4 regions of the Ruegeria sp. AB5 genome follow, and region 3 is predicted to be linked to each of the others. Evidence: riboswitches for the same ligand, from Rfam matches in the RefSeq annotation. Region 3 holds a riboswitch; each other region holds the start of a gene.
What was found. Region 3 has a riboswitch for cobalamin ahead of ACR0L4_RS21025 (hypothetical protein). Riboswitches for the same ligand answer to the same signal wherever they lie in the genome.
Positions count from the first base shown of each region.

Region 1: it holds a riboswitch for cobalamin, as region 3 does, so the genes downstream of both, ACR0L4_RS18050 (DUF4198 domain-containing protein) here and ACR0L4_RS21025 (hypothetical protein) in region 3, are expected to answer to the same signal.
Region 2: it holds a riboswitch for cobalamin, as region 3 does, so the genes downstream of both, ACR0L4_RS11000 (DUF1636 family protein) here and ACR0L4_RS21025 (hypothetical protein) in region 3, are expected to answer to the same signal.
Region 4: it holds a riboswitch for cobalamin, as region 3 does, so the genes downstream of both, ACR0L4_RS08395 (DUF1636 family protein) here and ACR0L4_RS21025 (hypothetical protein) in region 3, are expected to answer to the same signal.

Region 1 covers NZ_JBQGAE010000012.1:114,595-118,409, reverse strand. The annotation lists gene ACR0L4_RS18060 (cobalt ABC transporter permease) at 1-409, opposite strand, end outside; gene cbiM (cobalt transporter CbiM) at 406-1,017, opposite strand; gene ACR0L4_RS18050 (DUF4198 domain-containing protein) at 1,024-1,809, opposite strand; cobalamin riboswitch at 1,942-2,144, opposite strand; gene ACR0L4_RS18045 (phosphate ABC transporter substrate-binding/OmpA family protein) at 2,371-3,815, opposite strand, start outside.
Region 2 covers NZ_JBQGAE010000005.1:66,613-70,427, forward strand. The annotation lists gene cobW (cobalamin biosynthesis protein CobW) at 1-927, opposite strand, end outside; gene ACR0L4_RS11000 (DUF1636 family protein) at 924-1,304, opposite strand; cobalamin riboswitch at 1,398-1,603, opposite strand; gene ACR0L4_RS11005 (NAD(P)-dependent oxidoreductase) at 1,688-2,704, shown strand; tRNA gene ACR0L4_RS11010 (tRNA-Cys) at 2,743-2,816, opposite strand; gene ACR0L4_RS11015 (protein-L-isoaspartate O-methyltransferase) at 3,044-3,697, shown strand; gene ACR0L4_RS11020 (TolC family outer membrane protein) at 3,792-3,815, shown strand, end outside.
Region 3 covers NZ_JBQGAE010000018.1:66,529-70,343, reverse strand. The annotation lists gene ACR0L4_RS21030 (DNA polymerase III subunit gamma/tau) at 1-1,539, opposite strand, end outside; gene ACR0L4_RS21025 (hypothetical protein) at 1,679-2,086, opposite strand; cobalamin riboswitch at 2,175-2,394, opposite strand; gene ACR0L4_RS21020 (alpha/beta hydrolase family protein) at 2,552-3,409, shown strand; gene rsgA (ribosome small subunit-dependent GTPase A) at 3,444-3,815, opposite strand, start outside.
Region 4 covers NZ_JBQGAE010000003.1:185,967-189,781, forward strand. The annotation lists gene ACR0L4_RS08385 (ABC transporter substrate-binding protein) at 1-563, opposite strand, end outside; gene ACR0L4_RS08390 (ABC transporter ATP-binding protein) at 576-1,352, opposite strand; gene ACR0L4_RS08395 (DUF1636 family protein) at 1,349-1,696, opposite strand; cobalamin riboswitch at 1,804-2,005, opposite strand; gene ACR0L4_RS08400 (D-lyxose/D-mannose family sugar isomerase) at 2,169-2,834, opposite strand; gene ACR0L4_RS08405 (carbohydrate kinase family protein) at 2,854-3,780, opposite strand.

The sequences.
Region 1 (3,815 bases), on a different contig from region 3:
CGCTGAGAGAGGCCACAGAGACGCCGCCGGATACAGGTTCTGATACATGCCTTTCGGGCTCGGTGGCAGTGTCCGAAACGGCTGCAACACCCATGATTTCGGCCACGTCTTCCGCAGACATGGTCACTTGGGCCACATGTCCCGCTCCCAGATCGGCAAAGAATGTGTGCGCCACCGCTGCGGTCGGAATGTAGACGAAGAACCCGTCCGCATCCGTCATTGTGCGGCCCAGTTCGCTCCCATCAGCGTCGGTTACGACAATTTTGGTGTCCACGGCCATGGTGCCATTGGAGAACCCGATTTCCCCTTCGATGGCATCGCCAGACGCAAATATCCCGGCGATTACCTTGTGGGCAAGCGCCGGAAGCGGAACGCAGCAAAGGGTCAGGATGAGCGTCAGCTGCTTCATGCGGCAAACCTTGTCACAAACAATTCCGGTTTTACCTTGCGCGCCAGCAGGACGGCAAAACCGGTCAGCACAGCCTCGATGACCATCACGGGCATATGCGCAAAGAAGACAAGCTTGGCTGCGGGCAGGAATTCGTCCCCCGACAAGGCAAGTGAGAGACCAACCATGATCGTTGTGACAGCTATTGCGAAAGCGCCGCCAATACCGCCCCAAATCGCACCAAACACTGGTGTTCCACGCCCGATCAGGGGCCTGAACAACAGACCGGCCAGGACTGCCGGAAGTGCAATATTGAACGTGTTGATCCCCAGTACGGTCAAGCCACCAAAGCCAAAGAAGACCGCCTGCAGCAACAGCCCCACAAACAAGGCCGGAAAGGCTGCCCAGCCGAGCAGAAGCCCGGCCAGACCATTGAGTATCAGATGCACCGAAGACGGCCCGATCGGCACATGGATCAGCGAGGCCACAAAGAAACTGGCAGACAGCACCCCGGCGGTCGGGATGCGGTCCAGATCAAGCGATCTCAACCCAATGGCGATCCCACCGGCGGCTGCGACGGCTCCGCCGATCACGACCGGGTTGGACAGGGCACCATCGACAATGTGCATTCGCGCTTACTCCATATCCCAGGCGCGGATCCAGATCACCGCATCCTGGCTCAGTTCTTTGCCCTCATGCCGGGTTTGTGGACCCGACCCAAGTGCTGCAAAGCCCCAGTATCCGGCTTTCGGAACACCAAATGAGAAATAACCATTGGCATCCGAGAGAGCGACAACAGCACCACCGGGCATCGGCGACACGGATGGATCAGTCGAGGCTGCGCTGTCCATGTTCGGTTCAGCCGCCATGTATTCGATCTCGATCTCTGCGCCAGCGACCGGTTCGCCATCGGCCAGGACCTGTCCAGTAAAGGTCGAGCCTGCGATGATGTTGTAGGGCTTGTTCAGCGGGACAATTTCGGTTTCCAGACCAACGGGGTTCATCCAGTCGGTCGGCAATTGGTTACGGTTCAGGAAGGCCTTGGTAAGCTGCTGGATGTAGACATCCTCGGATTCCTCGTAGTAGGGCTGAGGCACCGTGACCATGACATAGTCGCCCGAGCGTTTGACGGGCACCGATCCTTTGAACCCCGTGCCTTCGTTTTCCGGGCTGGAGAACAGAACAGGTTCCAGCGTGCCCAGCAGGTCGGTCTTTTCACCGTTGTGGATCACAAAGAATTCCTGCGGTTTTTCCAGATCCATCACATGACCGTTTTCAAACGGGTGCCAGAAAATCAGCTTGACCGGCACGTTACCGGGTGCATCGATCATGGTGTCCGTGGTGTATTCCAGAAGAAAGTGCGCCTGTGCCATTGCAGGAAATGCCAGCGCAACAGCAGCCGTGCAGAGCAGCTTTTTCATGAGGTAGTCTTCCTTGTCCCGTCGTGCCAACCCCGGCACGTTTCATTGCTTGACGCAAAGGCGAACGAGACCAACTGCCCACGTTCCGGGCACCGGCCCGACGCACGCCCCGGCGTCGGTGACGCACCCTTTTCCGAGGGCGCATATCCGGCAGGTCTCCTGACTTGCGGGTCAAAGCATCGGACTGGCCTTCCCGGGATATCCCAGTGGCATATCAGCCCTGCTCACCGCTTACAGTTGCGGGGGCAGTTGCGGCATTGGGTGATCATTTGAAAAACCCGCACCGCATTCCCTTTTATCCGGGTAAACCCGGAACCGGACACAGAAACGCTCATGGCAGAGTTTTCCCTCGGCAGTCAACCTGTATTCACAAGGCGTTGGATTCAGCGCAGATTTGGCGACGGACAAGACGTGGGCAGCGCCTTTCTGAGGGCGCGCAACAGCCTGATTTTATTCAACTTAGTCATGCGCGTCTTGGCATCGGCCCTCGCGACAGGATTGAAAAAGGCAATCTCCGTTCACGTTGAGGCGGGCGATCAGGCGTCAGCTCGCCACAGCGTTTCATTCAATCCAGACCTCGACGCGGCGATTCACCTTTCGGCCCCATTCGGTGTCATCACACGCCATGGGCATAGCCTCTCCGAACCCTTCTGTTGTGATTTCGACGCTTGGGGGGATCTCGGTTTCAACCGCCGCCAGAACTGCATTGCGGACCGTTTGAGCCCGCCGCAACGCGATCCGGGCATTACTGCTGGCCGCGCCATCCCCGTCGCTGAAGCCGGCAAACACCAGCTTGCGGGGCATCAAACCGCCCGTCTCAAGCGCATGAGCCAGTTGCAGGATGTTGGACCGTGATTGCGCATCCGGGCGAGAGCTGCCTGGCTCAAACCGGAAGGATATGGACAGGCGCGTCAGCGGGCGCAGGGCGGCGATCATGCGTTGCAGCTCATCCAGGCCGACCTCTGCACCGCCCGAGACGATGGCGTTGGCCAGACGATCACCCTGCAGGCCGACCGGCAAGGTTTCCGGCGCCTGATCCACAAGCCCGGCCTGTCGTATCGCCAACTGGGCGTCCGGCGATCGGCTGTAGGCCAGGAACTGGCGTGCGATACGCGGTAGGCGGCGCTGCGGCAGGTACAGAAACATCGGCGAAGTCAACGGGTAGTCTTCTGTTTTGATCGATTGGCGGGTCGCTGCAAGCGCGTGGCCGCAGCCACCGGTCAAAGGCAGGGCGCGCGTGGTGTCCGAACCAGCTTGTGTCGTGATGCCGATTGCAAAAGGATCACTGGTGACCGCATGAATCAGATCGCGGTTTCGGGCGTGTCGGAACGCTGTTTTTGACACTTGCGCATTGGCCGGACGCAAAAGCTGGTCTTCAACGTCCTGTGACAGGCCCGATCCGATATCCGGCATGTGCAGGGCGATTGGGGCATCAGGCCCGCCCAGATCGATCCAGTTGGTCAGGTCTCCGGACAGAACCTGCACCAGATCCGCAGGTGATATCTGCCGAATTGTGTTTTCGGGCGCGACCACCGGGACGATTGCATCCAGCGCAACAATCCGCGCGCGCTGAGGGCGGGTCAAATCACCCAGGCCCGCAGCTTTGGCCGCGTCAGTTTCGGCGTCCCGGATTTCGCGCTGGGCCATGACAATATCAGCAGCGTCACCGAACAGGTCCGAAAATCCCTGATCTGTTGTGCCCACGTGAAAGAAAAAGCGCGCCAGAGGGGCAGTGCGCCCGGGCTGGCTTATCTCATAAGCAAAGCTGCGTTCATCTACACGGGTTGGTGTTGCGGTCAGGCCTTCCTGTCGCGCAAAGCCGATGATCAGCGCGGGCAGAACCGTCTCTGCCATGACCGAGGACCCCGAGAACCGGATCTCGGCCACGAAATCGGTCAGGCTGGGGCAGGCGGGACCGTCACAGGTGACGCCCGAGCCATCGATTGTCAGCTCTCCGAACCGGGTGTCCACCCGGTAGAACTCGCCGTCGAAGCCCAGCAAAGTGC
Region 2 (3,815 bases), on a different contig from region 3:
GTGACGCACACGGGCACCAACGGCCTGTACTAGCAGGCGCATGGGTTTGCCGGCGACGGCGGCATAGCCTTTGACCCGCAGGATGTTCAGCTCATTGGCCAGCCGTTCGATATTGGCGACCAGTGCAGCCGGATCAGTCTGTTCCGGCAGCTCGACAATGATGCTTTCGAAATCATCGTGCTCGTGGTCATGGTGCCCATCGTGATGGCTGGGACGCGCGTCCATATCATCCTCGGCAGCGGCCTCAAGCCCCAGCACAACACGGACATCGACGGCGCCTTCGGCCACTTCGACCACGGGCAGCGGGCGCGGGGCCTCGGCCGCGATGATTTCCTTGGCCTTGGCGACACCCTCGGGACCCGCTAGATCGGGTTTGGTCAGCAGGATGATGTCGGCGCAGGAAATCTGATCCTCGAACACCTCGGACAGCGGCGTTTCGTGGTCAATCGAGTCATCGGCCAGGCGCTGGGCATCCACCGCTGCGACATTCGGAGCAAAGCGACCGGCGGCCACAGCCTCGGCATCAGCCAAAGCTATCACGCCGTCCACAGTGATTTTCGACCGGATATCGGGCCAGTCAAACGCTTTCAGCAGCGGCTTGGGCAGGGCCAGACCAGAGGTTTCGATCAGTATGTGATCGGGGCGCGGCTCCAGCGCCATCAGCGCCTCAATGGTCGGGATGAAATCATCGGCCACGGTGCAGCAGATGCAACCATTGGCCAGTTCCATGATGTTTTCAGCCGGGCAATCGGGGATCGCGCAGGATTTGAGGATATCGCCATCTACGCCCACATCGCCAAACTCGTTGACCACAATGGCCAGGCGTTTGCCCTGCGGGTTCTGCATCAGGTGACGTACCAGCGTGGTCTTGCCCGAGCCCAGAAAGCCGGTGATCACAGTGACGGGGAGTTTTTCGAGGTTGCTCATTTCAGGGCTCCAATCGGGGGAATGCGGGCCGCACAGTTTTTGCGGAAATGTTCAGGGCGTTCGCGCCATTTCACCAGACCATCCTCGGCGGCGAGATACTTTGTTGCGCCTTCAACGATGGTTTCGACATGGTCGGTTTCATTGAGGTGCTCATAGACAAAGGTCCAGCGCTCGGGCCCGCCACGCAGCACGATAGAACAACCCTGATCGCAGTTGGACAGGCATTCTACGGCCTTCAGCGTGACACCATCGGGCAATTCGGCCTGTTCCAGCGCCTTGTGCAACAACGCGCCGGGACGCAGCGCATCCTCTTCGACGGACAAGCCGCGACGGCAGGTGGTGCAAACCAGCAGCTCGACCGGTGTGGTCTCGGTCATGTCTCTCATCCCCCCAATCCTCTTTGTGGGGGACGGGGTTTCATGCGGGCCACGTATCGCGACATGGACCCGACACCGGAACACCCCGTCCGGTTTCATCTTCGGGCGTTGGCAGGTCTCCCGGCTTGCGGATGTCAGGGCGTTTGCCCTGTCGGATGTCCCGCCTTCCCGGCACTTGGCCAGTGGCATTGGGCACCCTCTCCGGTCACGGTCGCGGGGGCGGCTGCGTTTGACGGTTTGACCGCTGACGCATTCCCTTTTCATCTGTTCTTACAGACACCAACAGAAGGGACATGCGGCACGCGCAGGCAGCTTGTCAAGCGGGTTGCAGGGCTGACACGGGCAAGGGGATGAAAAGCGACCTGCCAGGGTCGCTGGGCGGCATGACGGTACCCTGGGCGGCATGGTTTCATGGCCGAAACACTCGCAGGGAGAAGCGATCTATGAAAGTTGGGTTCATCGGGCTGGGAAATGTGGGCGGAAAGCTCTCGGGGTCGCTGCTGCGCAATGGAATCGATCTGACGGTCCATGACCTGAATTCTGATCTGGTACGCGCGTTTGCAGACCAGGGGGCGAAACCCGCAGACAACCCGGCGCAGTTGATGCGCGATTGCGACGCCGTGATCACCTGCCTTCCCTCGCCTGCGGCCTCGGACGCGGTGATGCAAGAGATGCTGCCCGAGGTTGACCCCGGTAAGATCTGGATGGAGATGTCCACAACCGACGAGGCCGAGGTCAAGCGGTTGGGTGCTTTGGTTCTGGAGCGCGGAGGGGTAGCCGTTGATTGCCCTGTCTCGGGTGGTTGCCACCGCGCCGCGACGGGCAATATCTCGATCTTCGCGGGCTGCGACCGCGCAACATTCGAACGCATATTGCCGTTCCTGACCACAATGGGGCGCCGGGTTCTGCACACCGGAGAGCTGGGCTCGGCCTCGGTCCTGAAGGTTCTGACCAACTATCTGGCCACGGCCAACCTGATCACCTGCGCCGAGGCTCTGGTCACCGCCAAGGCGGCAGGCATGGATCTGAATACGACCTACGAAGCGATAAAGATTTCGTCCGGCACGTCTTTTGTCCATGAAACCGAAAGCCAGGTCATCCTGAACGGGTCGCGCGATATTTCCTTTACGATGGACCTTGTGAAAAAGGATATCGGATTGTTTCAGGACGTTGCAGACCGGGCCGGAGTTCCCCTGGAAATCAACCCGGTGATGATCAAAATCTTCGAAGATGGAATCGCCCGTTTTGGCGACCGCGAACTCTCCCCGAACATCATTAGGCGTCTGGAGGAGTCCACGGGCCTGGACGTCCGCGCGCCAGGTTTTCCACCGGAAATGCAGGACGATGAGCCAGAAGAGCCAGGGTATGAAGTCGTACCGCAGGGGCGTGTGTCAACTTAGGCCGTGTGTGCTACGGGCGGTTGAGAGTTTTGTTGTTATGGAGGCGAGTACCGGAATCGAACCGGTGTACACGGATTTGCAATCCGCTGCGTCACCACTCCGCCAACTCGCCTTTTCAAGTAAAATCAAATACTTGCCGTGGTGTGATGGGCGTTTTAGCAGCTTTCACAAGGGGCGTCCAGAGGATTGCTGTCGATTTTGACCTTCGGCTGAAGAATTGTGGGGCTTGTAGCCTATGCGATCTTGGTGTCAGTTGCGGGTTGCGGCATCACAGCCGTTGTCGATGGATGCAGACTGTGGCACAAGCCTGACATCCAGGGGAATGAGACGAGAGACCAAATGGCAGATTTCGCAGCCCGACGCCGCACTATGGTTGATACACAGGTTCGACCCTCTGATGTGACCAAGTTTCCGATCATCGATGCGATGCTTGTCGTTCCGCGCGAGCGGTTCGTGCCGGACGCACAGCGTGAAGCCGCCTATGTCGAGGGGCTGATCGAGCTTGGCAACAACCGGTGCATCCTTGAGCCACGTACATTGGCCAAGATGTTGGATTCACTGAACATTACGAAAGATGAGGTTGTTCTGGATATCGCTCCGGCCTTCGGCTATTCGACCGCTGTGGCCGCGCGGATGGCGCAACTGGTTGTCGGCGTGGAAGCTGACGAAGCCCTCGCTTCCGAAGCGCAGTCGGTGTTGACTGAGACCGATGTCGACAATGCAATCATTCACGTTGGGCCTATGGAACAAGGCGCGGCCGAACACGGACCTTATGACGTGATAATGGTGCAAGGTGGCGTGGAGCAGGTGCCCGACGCGCTACTGGCGCAGTTGAAGGATCAGGGACGGATCGCCTGCCTGTTCGTTGACGGGCAGTTGGGCACGGTTCGGGTCGGTCGGAAATCTGGCGATGTCGTAAGCTGGCGGGATGCATTCAATGCCAGCGCTCTGGTTCTGGATGGTTTTTCCAAAGAGAGTGCATTTTCGCTATAGTCCGCCGGTTGTTGAACCAGCTACCTTGATTAGTTGAAAACAAAGGCGCAAACTGCCGGAGAGGCAGTGTAATTTCGTTTTGAGAGGATTTGGTATGCGTGGAAAGACAGCAGAAAAG
Region 3 (3,815 bases):
AATCGAGACCGCCCAGCGATTGCCCGTCCAGCGTTGCAGCGCTGAGCCCAGCCTGGGCGCGAGGTCTGTCGGAGCCTGCGGTCCGGGTGTGAATTCGATGCGCCCCGGCTGATACGAAACCAACCGCACGCCGTTCTCGACCTCAACCAGAAGTTTGACGTCCCGATTGGCCCGGATCAATTCGACCACGTGATCGAATGTGGGGTAGCGCGCCAAAGCGGCCTGGATGTCCTGCGCCAGAGCCGCCACCGGTGCGCTCCCTGAACCGCCGGTCGCTGGCGCGTAGGATGTCGCAGGGGCCCGTGCCTCTACCGGCGCTGCACCGCTGCCTTGCAATGGCAAGCCGCCACCGGGTCCGCCATTGGGCGGCGGCGGCATTTCCCGCAAGCGTTTGATCAGTTCTTCGGGGCTGGGCAGGTCAGCCACGTGAGTCAGTCGGATCACAGCCATTTCAGCCGCCATCATGGCGTTGGGTGCGGCCGAAACTTCCTCTAGCGCTTTCAGCAGCATTTGCCACATCCGGGTCAGCACCCGCATGGGCAGCGCTTCGGCCATCTGCTGTCCTCGGGCGCGTTCGTCAGGGGAGACGGTCGGGTCCTCTGCCGCATCCGGGGTGATCTTAACAACCGAGACCCAATGAGTGATCTCGGCCAGATCGCGCAGCACGGCGAGCGGGTCGGCACCTTCGGCATATTGTCCGCTGAGTTCGGTCAGCGCCCCCGCTGCGTCACCACGCAGGATCATGTCCATCAGGTCCAGCACCCGACCGCGATCGGCCAGACCCAACATGGCACGCACTTGTTCAGCGGTGGTTTCCCCGGCCCCGTGCGAGATGGCCTGATCCAGAAGCGACGTCGCATCCCGCGCCGATCCTTCGGCCGCACGGGTGATCAGGGCCAGCGCATCCTCGGCAATCTCCGCCCCCTCGGCAGCGGCAATCCTGCGCAACAGGCCGATCATGTCCTCAGGCTCGATCCGGCGCAAGTCGAAGCGCTGGCAGCGGGACAGGACCGTAACCGGGACTTTGCGAATTTCGGTGGTGGCAAAGATGAATTTCACATGTGCGGGCGGCTCTTCCAATGTCTTGAGCAGCGCGTTGAAAGCGCTGGTCGAGAGCATGTGAACCTCGTCGATGATGTAGATCTTGTAGCGGGCCGATGCGGCGCGGTAGCGGACGCTGTCAATAATTTCGCGGATATCGTTGACGCCCGTGCGGCTGGCGGCGTCCATTTCCATCACGTCCACATGGCGGCCTTCCATGATCGCCTGGCAGTGTTCGCACTGGCCGCAGGGTTCAGTTGTCGGGCCGCCTGATCCGTCCGGGCCGATGCAGTTCATGCCCTTGGCGATAATCCGCGCCGTGGTGGTTTTGCCCGTGCCGCGGATACCGGTCATGACAAAGGCCTGCGCGATGCGGTCGGCCTCGAACGCGTTCTTCAGGGTGCGTACCATCGCATCCTGACCCACCAGATCGGCAAAGGTTTCCGGGCGGTACTTGCGGGCGAGAACCTGATAGGTGGGGCTGTCTGGGTCTGTCATGTCTGCTCTTGCGGATTCGGGACGTCACCGCAGCGTAGTGGGCCATGTGGCCCGCGTCCACATGGCTTGAGGGTGATTTTGCTATGCGTCCCGGCGTGGTACAAGTGCCAAGGTCGCACGCCAGGGCATTGACTGGTCCTCAGGCCGAGGGACGATGTTCGGCAGAGACGGAACCGTGTGGCGAAAGGGCCAAAGCTTCCAGCATGGCGCAGGGCATCGTGGTCATTGTGTTTGCTGGCAAACTGTCAAGCCCGGACCCGAACATCAGATCCGCATAGCGCTCCAGCAGGTCGGTATCTGTTTGCGGGTCAGAGCCGCAATAGATGCGAACCAGATTTGGATTGGCGCGAAATCGGGCGGTGCAACCGTCGGGGCAGTGCGTTAGCTCAGCGTTGCCTTCGATTTCGAAATCTTCCGTGGTCGATGGACCTGCCTGTGCAACAGCCTTTACCAGCGCGCGCGACATGCTTGCCAGCGCCGGGCAGGGCTTGCCGGTGTGTTGGCAGATGGTTGCCGTGAACCTATGTGTCGTCGTCTTCCAGATCATCCTGCGCCCTCCGCGCGGCGGACAGGGGATCGGATCAGGCAGGACAGATCAGGGCTGTCAGGACCTGCCCGGACACCCCGCCCGAGTTTCGGTTACATATAGGATGGCAGGTCTCCTGACTTGCGGGTCGTTGCCCTACCGACCTTCCCAGCCTTGCGGCCAGTGGTGTTTCGGCAGTGCTCACCGCTTACAGTTGCGGGGGCAGTCGCGGATTTGGTTTGCTCGGGATTGACCCGAATGAACCGCACCGTGTTCCCTTTTCATCCCGCCTCTTGTGGAGGACGGGAACCATCACATGCATCGCTATCGGTCGGGCATGCCCTGAGTCAAGCCGAACTTTCTGCACTGCGGAAGGGTTGCGGTGAAAGCGGACGTTTGGTCATGCGGGATCAGAGTTGACTCGTCGGGGTCTGATGGGGCCATGGTGTGGTGAACTCATCAGTTCAGTTTCGCACCGAGGGGCCCATGTTGGATTCAAACCAGACAGTTCTGATTGAAGACATTCGGATACCGGCAGAGGCTGGGATTCTGTCGGGACGGCTTTACCGGCCTTTGGACGAACCGGGCTGCGTTGTCGTTCTCAATAGCGCGACGGGGGTGCCTCGGGACTACTACCAACACTTTGCACGGTGGCTGACCGCCGAACAGGGTATGGCGTGCCTGACTTATGATTATCGCGATTTCGGACATTCAAAAACCGGGCCTCAGCGCAGGTCGAAGATTTCGATGGCGGATTGGGCTTTGGTCGATATGCCTGCCGCGCGGGCCGAGATGCGTCGCAGGTTCCCGAAGGCCTACCACTGGTCGATTGGTCATTCTCTTGGGGGAATGCTGGGTCCCGTGCAACCGGACATAGACAAGATTGATCGCATGATCTGTGTCTCCTCGGGCCTCGTGACCCTCAGAGATCACCCATGGCCCTATCGGGCGTTGGCGGGTCTGTTCTGGTACGGGCATGTGCCTTTGGTTGTGCGTAGTCTTGGGTATCTGCCGGGCAAGGTGTTGGGATTCGGATCGGACCTGCCGCCCGCTGTATACTGGCAATGGCGCAAATGGTGTACCGCGCCGCATAGCTACGTTCCCGAGCTTGGTCACACCCTGCCAGAGGCAATGTGGCATGAGTTGGACGTTCCGGTCGACTTGTTCGCATTTTCGGATGACGAAATGGTTCCCAAGGACGCTGTTTGGCGTCTGGCTGATCTATACGGGCCAAAGGCCAGACGACACCTGTTGTCGCCCGGCGAATTCGGAGTGTCCGACATTGGTCATATCGGTGTTTTTGCCCGGCGCAATGCAGCCCTCTGGCCCCGCTTGATCGGCTGAAGGGGTGGGCGCCGGATTTCCGGCGCCCCTTTCTTCATTCCCCTCTATGGGACGATTTGATGTGCATCACGGATCGGACCATTTTGCCGAAGGCTTTGTCGCGGGCCCGTGCCTCTGCCACGGTCTCAGAGTTGCGCTGATCTTCGCGCCGCAACTTTCTCCAGCGCCCCAACCGGTCCGCATCCAACGCACCAGCCTCTATCGCGGCCTGAACAGCGCAACCGGGTTCGGTGTCATGCTGACAATCCGAAAAGCGGCAGGCTTGGGCCAGATCCAGAATGTCCGAAAACACTTCGTCCACACCGTCCTGTGCATCCAGCAGGCGCAAGGCGCGCATGCCGGGTGTGTCGACAAGCCAACCGGTGTTCTGCATTGCGTGCAAGGCGCGACCGGTTGTGGTGTGACG
Region 4 (3,815 bases), on a different contig from region 3:
GTTTTTGCTTCGATTGAGGCCAATTGCTCTTTCCAGCCCGAGACAAGCTCTTGCGCCTTGTTTTCGACATGCATGACCTTGCCCAGACGCAGTACGTCGTCAAACAGCAGGTCCATGCTTGCCTGGGGACGGTCTTTGTTCAGGTGAACGCAGCTTTCGGTCAGAACCATGGTTTTGATGCCAAAGGGTTCCAGAGTGTCAGGTGTGACTTCACCGCCCGGCTGCATGCCATAGTACCATCCGGCGAAGAACAAATCGGGCTCGACGGCGACAAGGTTTTCGACCGTGGGATATTTCGGGGCCAATTCAGGGATGTCGCCGCGCTGCGCATCGAAATCCGGGCTGGTTTTGTACCAGCCGGTAATGCCGGTTAGGCCGACAACGCTGTCCTGCAGGCCCAGAGCAAACGCCATGTCGGTCATGTTCATGTCGTGAACAACAATCCGTTCGGGCTTTTGCTCGAATACCAGCGGTTCGCCGCAATTGTCGACGGTCACTTCACGCGCCGCCGCGCCACTTGTCAGGCCGAACACAAGGGCCACGGACCAGAGTTTCTGCATCATCAATTCTTCCTTTTACGATGACAGTGTTCGTCTTCGGATATCCAGCGCCGGGATCACACGGCCTTCGTGCTGGAAACAGAGGTAGTCGACGCCGAACGTGTCGCGGACACGATCAGGGGTCAAAACGTCATTGACAGGCCCAAAGGCGGTCAGACGGGTGGATTTCATCAATGCAACATGGCTGGCGAATTCCGGGATCATGACCAGATCATGAACGATCATCACCACGGTCACACCCAATTCCGCGACCAGAGACAGCATGTGCCCCTTGGCATCGGGGTCCAGATGATTGGTAGGTTCGTCTAAAAACAGCAAGGACGGGTTCTGGGCCAAAGCGCGGGCAATATGGGCGCGCTGTTTCTCACCGCCTGACAGTCTCGACATCTGTTTGTCGGCCAGATGAGACAACTCGGCGATGTCCAGAACGCGTTGCAAATCCGCTTTGTGGTTTTCGGCGGATCGGTCGGCTTTGATCGGGATCTGACCCAACGCCACATAGTCGCGCAAGCGCAACCGTCCGTCCGGCACTTCCTGTTGGCCGACAACGGCAATCCGTCTGGCCCGTTGCTGAGACGACAAGCTCCGCAGGCTTTGGCCCTGAATACGCACATCACCAAGCGCCAGGCGTGCCACCCCGCAGAGCAGGTTCAGAAGCGTGGTTTTTCCCGCACCGTTCGGGCCGGCAATGGCCAGGATCGACCCTTCCTCAAGCGTGAATGAGGCACCTTGCAACAAGACATCCCCATTCAAGGCGTAGTACTCCAAGCCCTCGGCAACCAAAAAACTCATGACGCATCCTCAGTTGGCAAACGCGGCATGCGAGACAGGGTTTTTGTATACAAAGCCAAGGGGCGGTTCGTCGCGCTTGTCCAGCCATCCTTGCTTTCGCGGAACTGGTAGGCGAATTCGGCCAAGGCGCTCAGGTCGTCGGTTGTTTGTATGTCACCAAACAGGTATTGTGCTTTGCCTTTGGCTTGCAGACCTACTGTCATGGGGCGGTCACATCCCGCCATGCAGTCGATCAGATGCGTGGTGAACCCGCCCGGAAGCTGACGGCTCAGTATCTTCTGCGCCTGTTTCGCCGGAATCGGGCCCATGCACGTGGCGCAGATCAGGACAAAATGATCAGACATGAACAGCTTGATCCGCCTGACCAAGGGTCAAGTGCAGAGCGGATTTGCTGGTTGCATCAGCAAGCGGATTTGCCATCAAGCCTCCTTCCGGGACGCCCCGCCCCAGGTTGGTTCAACATCTGATGGCAGGTCTCCTGACTTGCGGGTCATCGCTTGGCCAACCTTCCCGATCCTATGGACCAGTGGTGATGTGGCGTCGCTTTCCGCTTACAGTTGCGGGGGCAGTTACGGCCTTGGCCCGAGGGCCGCACCGTATTCCCATTTTCATCCGTCGGGACAAGCCTTCGGGAACCATCCCGCTCAGCTAGTCTGGTGATCATAGACTTGTCAAGCGCGTGTTTGATCGGTTGAAAGGCGTGGCTGTCCATGCCAATCCGTACAGACGGTGTTCAGCCTGTCTACCGTTGATTTCGAACCCTCAATGCGCAGGCCAAGTCGCGGACGTGAACCACACGCGCGGGCTCAACAGGGGCTAGTAGTCTGCGACCAGCAGGAAATCGGGCGCGGTATCCTCGTCAATTGAGGCGAATCGAGGGATAGGATCCTCAAAAACGTTGTCTGTCCGGTCATCATTGACTGTCGAGACCTCGCCGATCAGACAATCCCCGCGTTCGGCCCAGAACGCATGCCATATACCTGGCATCAAGGTGACGCTTTGACCGGGTTTCAGGCGCAGATGTTCACCGGGTTTGATCGTGACCGGGCAGGCGTCGCTGGGCACCACCACCGGCGTATCACGGTCGATGCCGCCATCCGGGTCCGAGGCGTAAATCTCCATCACCAGATCACCACCGCCGCGATTGATTATATCCTCGGCCTTGATGATGTGGCGGTGCATCGGGGAAAGCTGCTTGTCCCGTGAAATCAGCAGCTTTTCTGCATAGAGCATCCCGCGCCCCTGATTCAGGTCGCTTACGTCGCCATTGCGCAGGGTGAACAGGAACAGACCCAGATCATCGAAATTGCCTTGCCCATAGTCGGTGATGTCCCATCCCAGACCGCGTGAGCGGACGCTTTCAGCCTTTGCACTGCGCATCTGATCGGGGGTCCAATCGGCAAAGGGCGGCAGAACAGCGCCGAAAGAGTGGATGAACTCGTGGGCCTCGGCCTTGATGCGGTTGACGTCGGATCGTTTCATTTTGGGTCCCTCTGAGGGGTTAAAGCTCGTGCGACCAGGGTGGGTTTGCCCCGGCACGCGATACGGTGACTGCGGCAACTTTGGCGCCCATGGCAAGCGCATCCCGCAACACATCAGGCGACAGGGCACGCAGGCTGGATTTCGAAAGCTGACCTGCGCTTTCCAGTGCAGCCAGCACACCGGCATTGAACGTGTCGCCCGCACCGACCGTATCCACAACCTGTACAGGCTTGACAGGTACGGAAACCTCGGAGCCGTTGGACAGATAGCCTGACGCACCTTCGCCACCGCGGGTCACAATGACAACCGAGGGTCCGGCCTGCAAAAGAAGCGGTACTTTTTCAGCGTGGCTTTCTGGGCCTGGGATGATCCAGTCCAGATCCTCGTCCGATACCTTTACGATATCCGATTGCCCAATCATGCGATTCAGACGGGTGCGGTATCGGGTCTGGTCCTGTATGAAACCGGGTCGGATGTTGGGATCCAGCATCACCGCCCGCTCAGCGCCATGCCGGTCCAGCATCGCAGCGTAAGCGTCGGCACAGGGCTCGCAGGCCAGGCTGATGCCGCCGAAATATAGCGCGGAAACGGCAGGCAAGTGATCCGGCAGATCTTCGGCCCGCAACATACGCCCGGCCGTGTTTTCATCGACGAACGTGTATGAGGCGTGACCGTCCTTGAGTTGAACAAATGCCAGCGTAGTCGGACGATCCGAAATGATCACATGTGTGCCGTCAACATGGCTGGCGCGAAGGTCATCGGCCAATTGTTGCCCGAACATGTCCGAGGACAGCCCGGTCAGCATTCCGACGGGTGCGCCCAGCCGACCCAACGCAATCGCAGTATTGAAAACCGCGCCGCCCGAATGCGGAACAAACCCATCCGTGCCGGATATGGTCGGTTCGGCAATCATGTCGATCAGGGCTTCACCGCAACACAGGATCATCCCATTTCCTCTTCTGCTTAGGCTCTGGCGGCGAG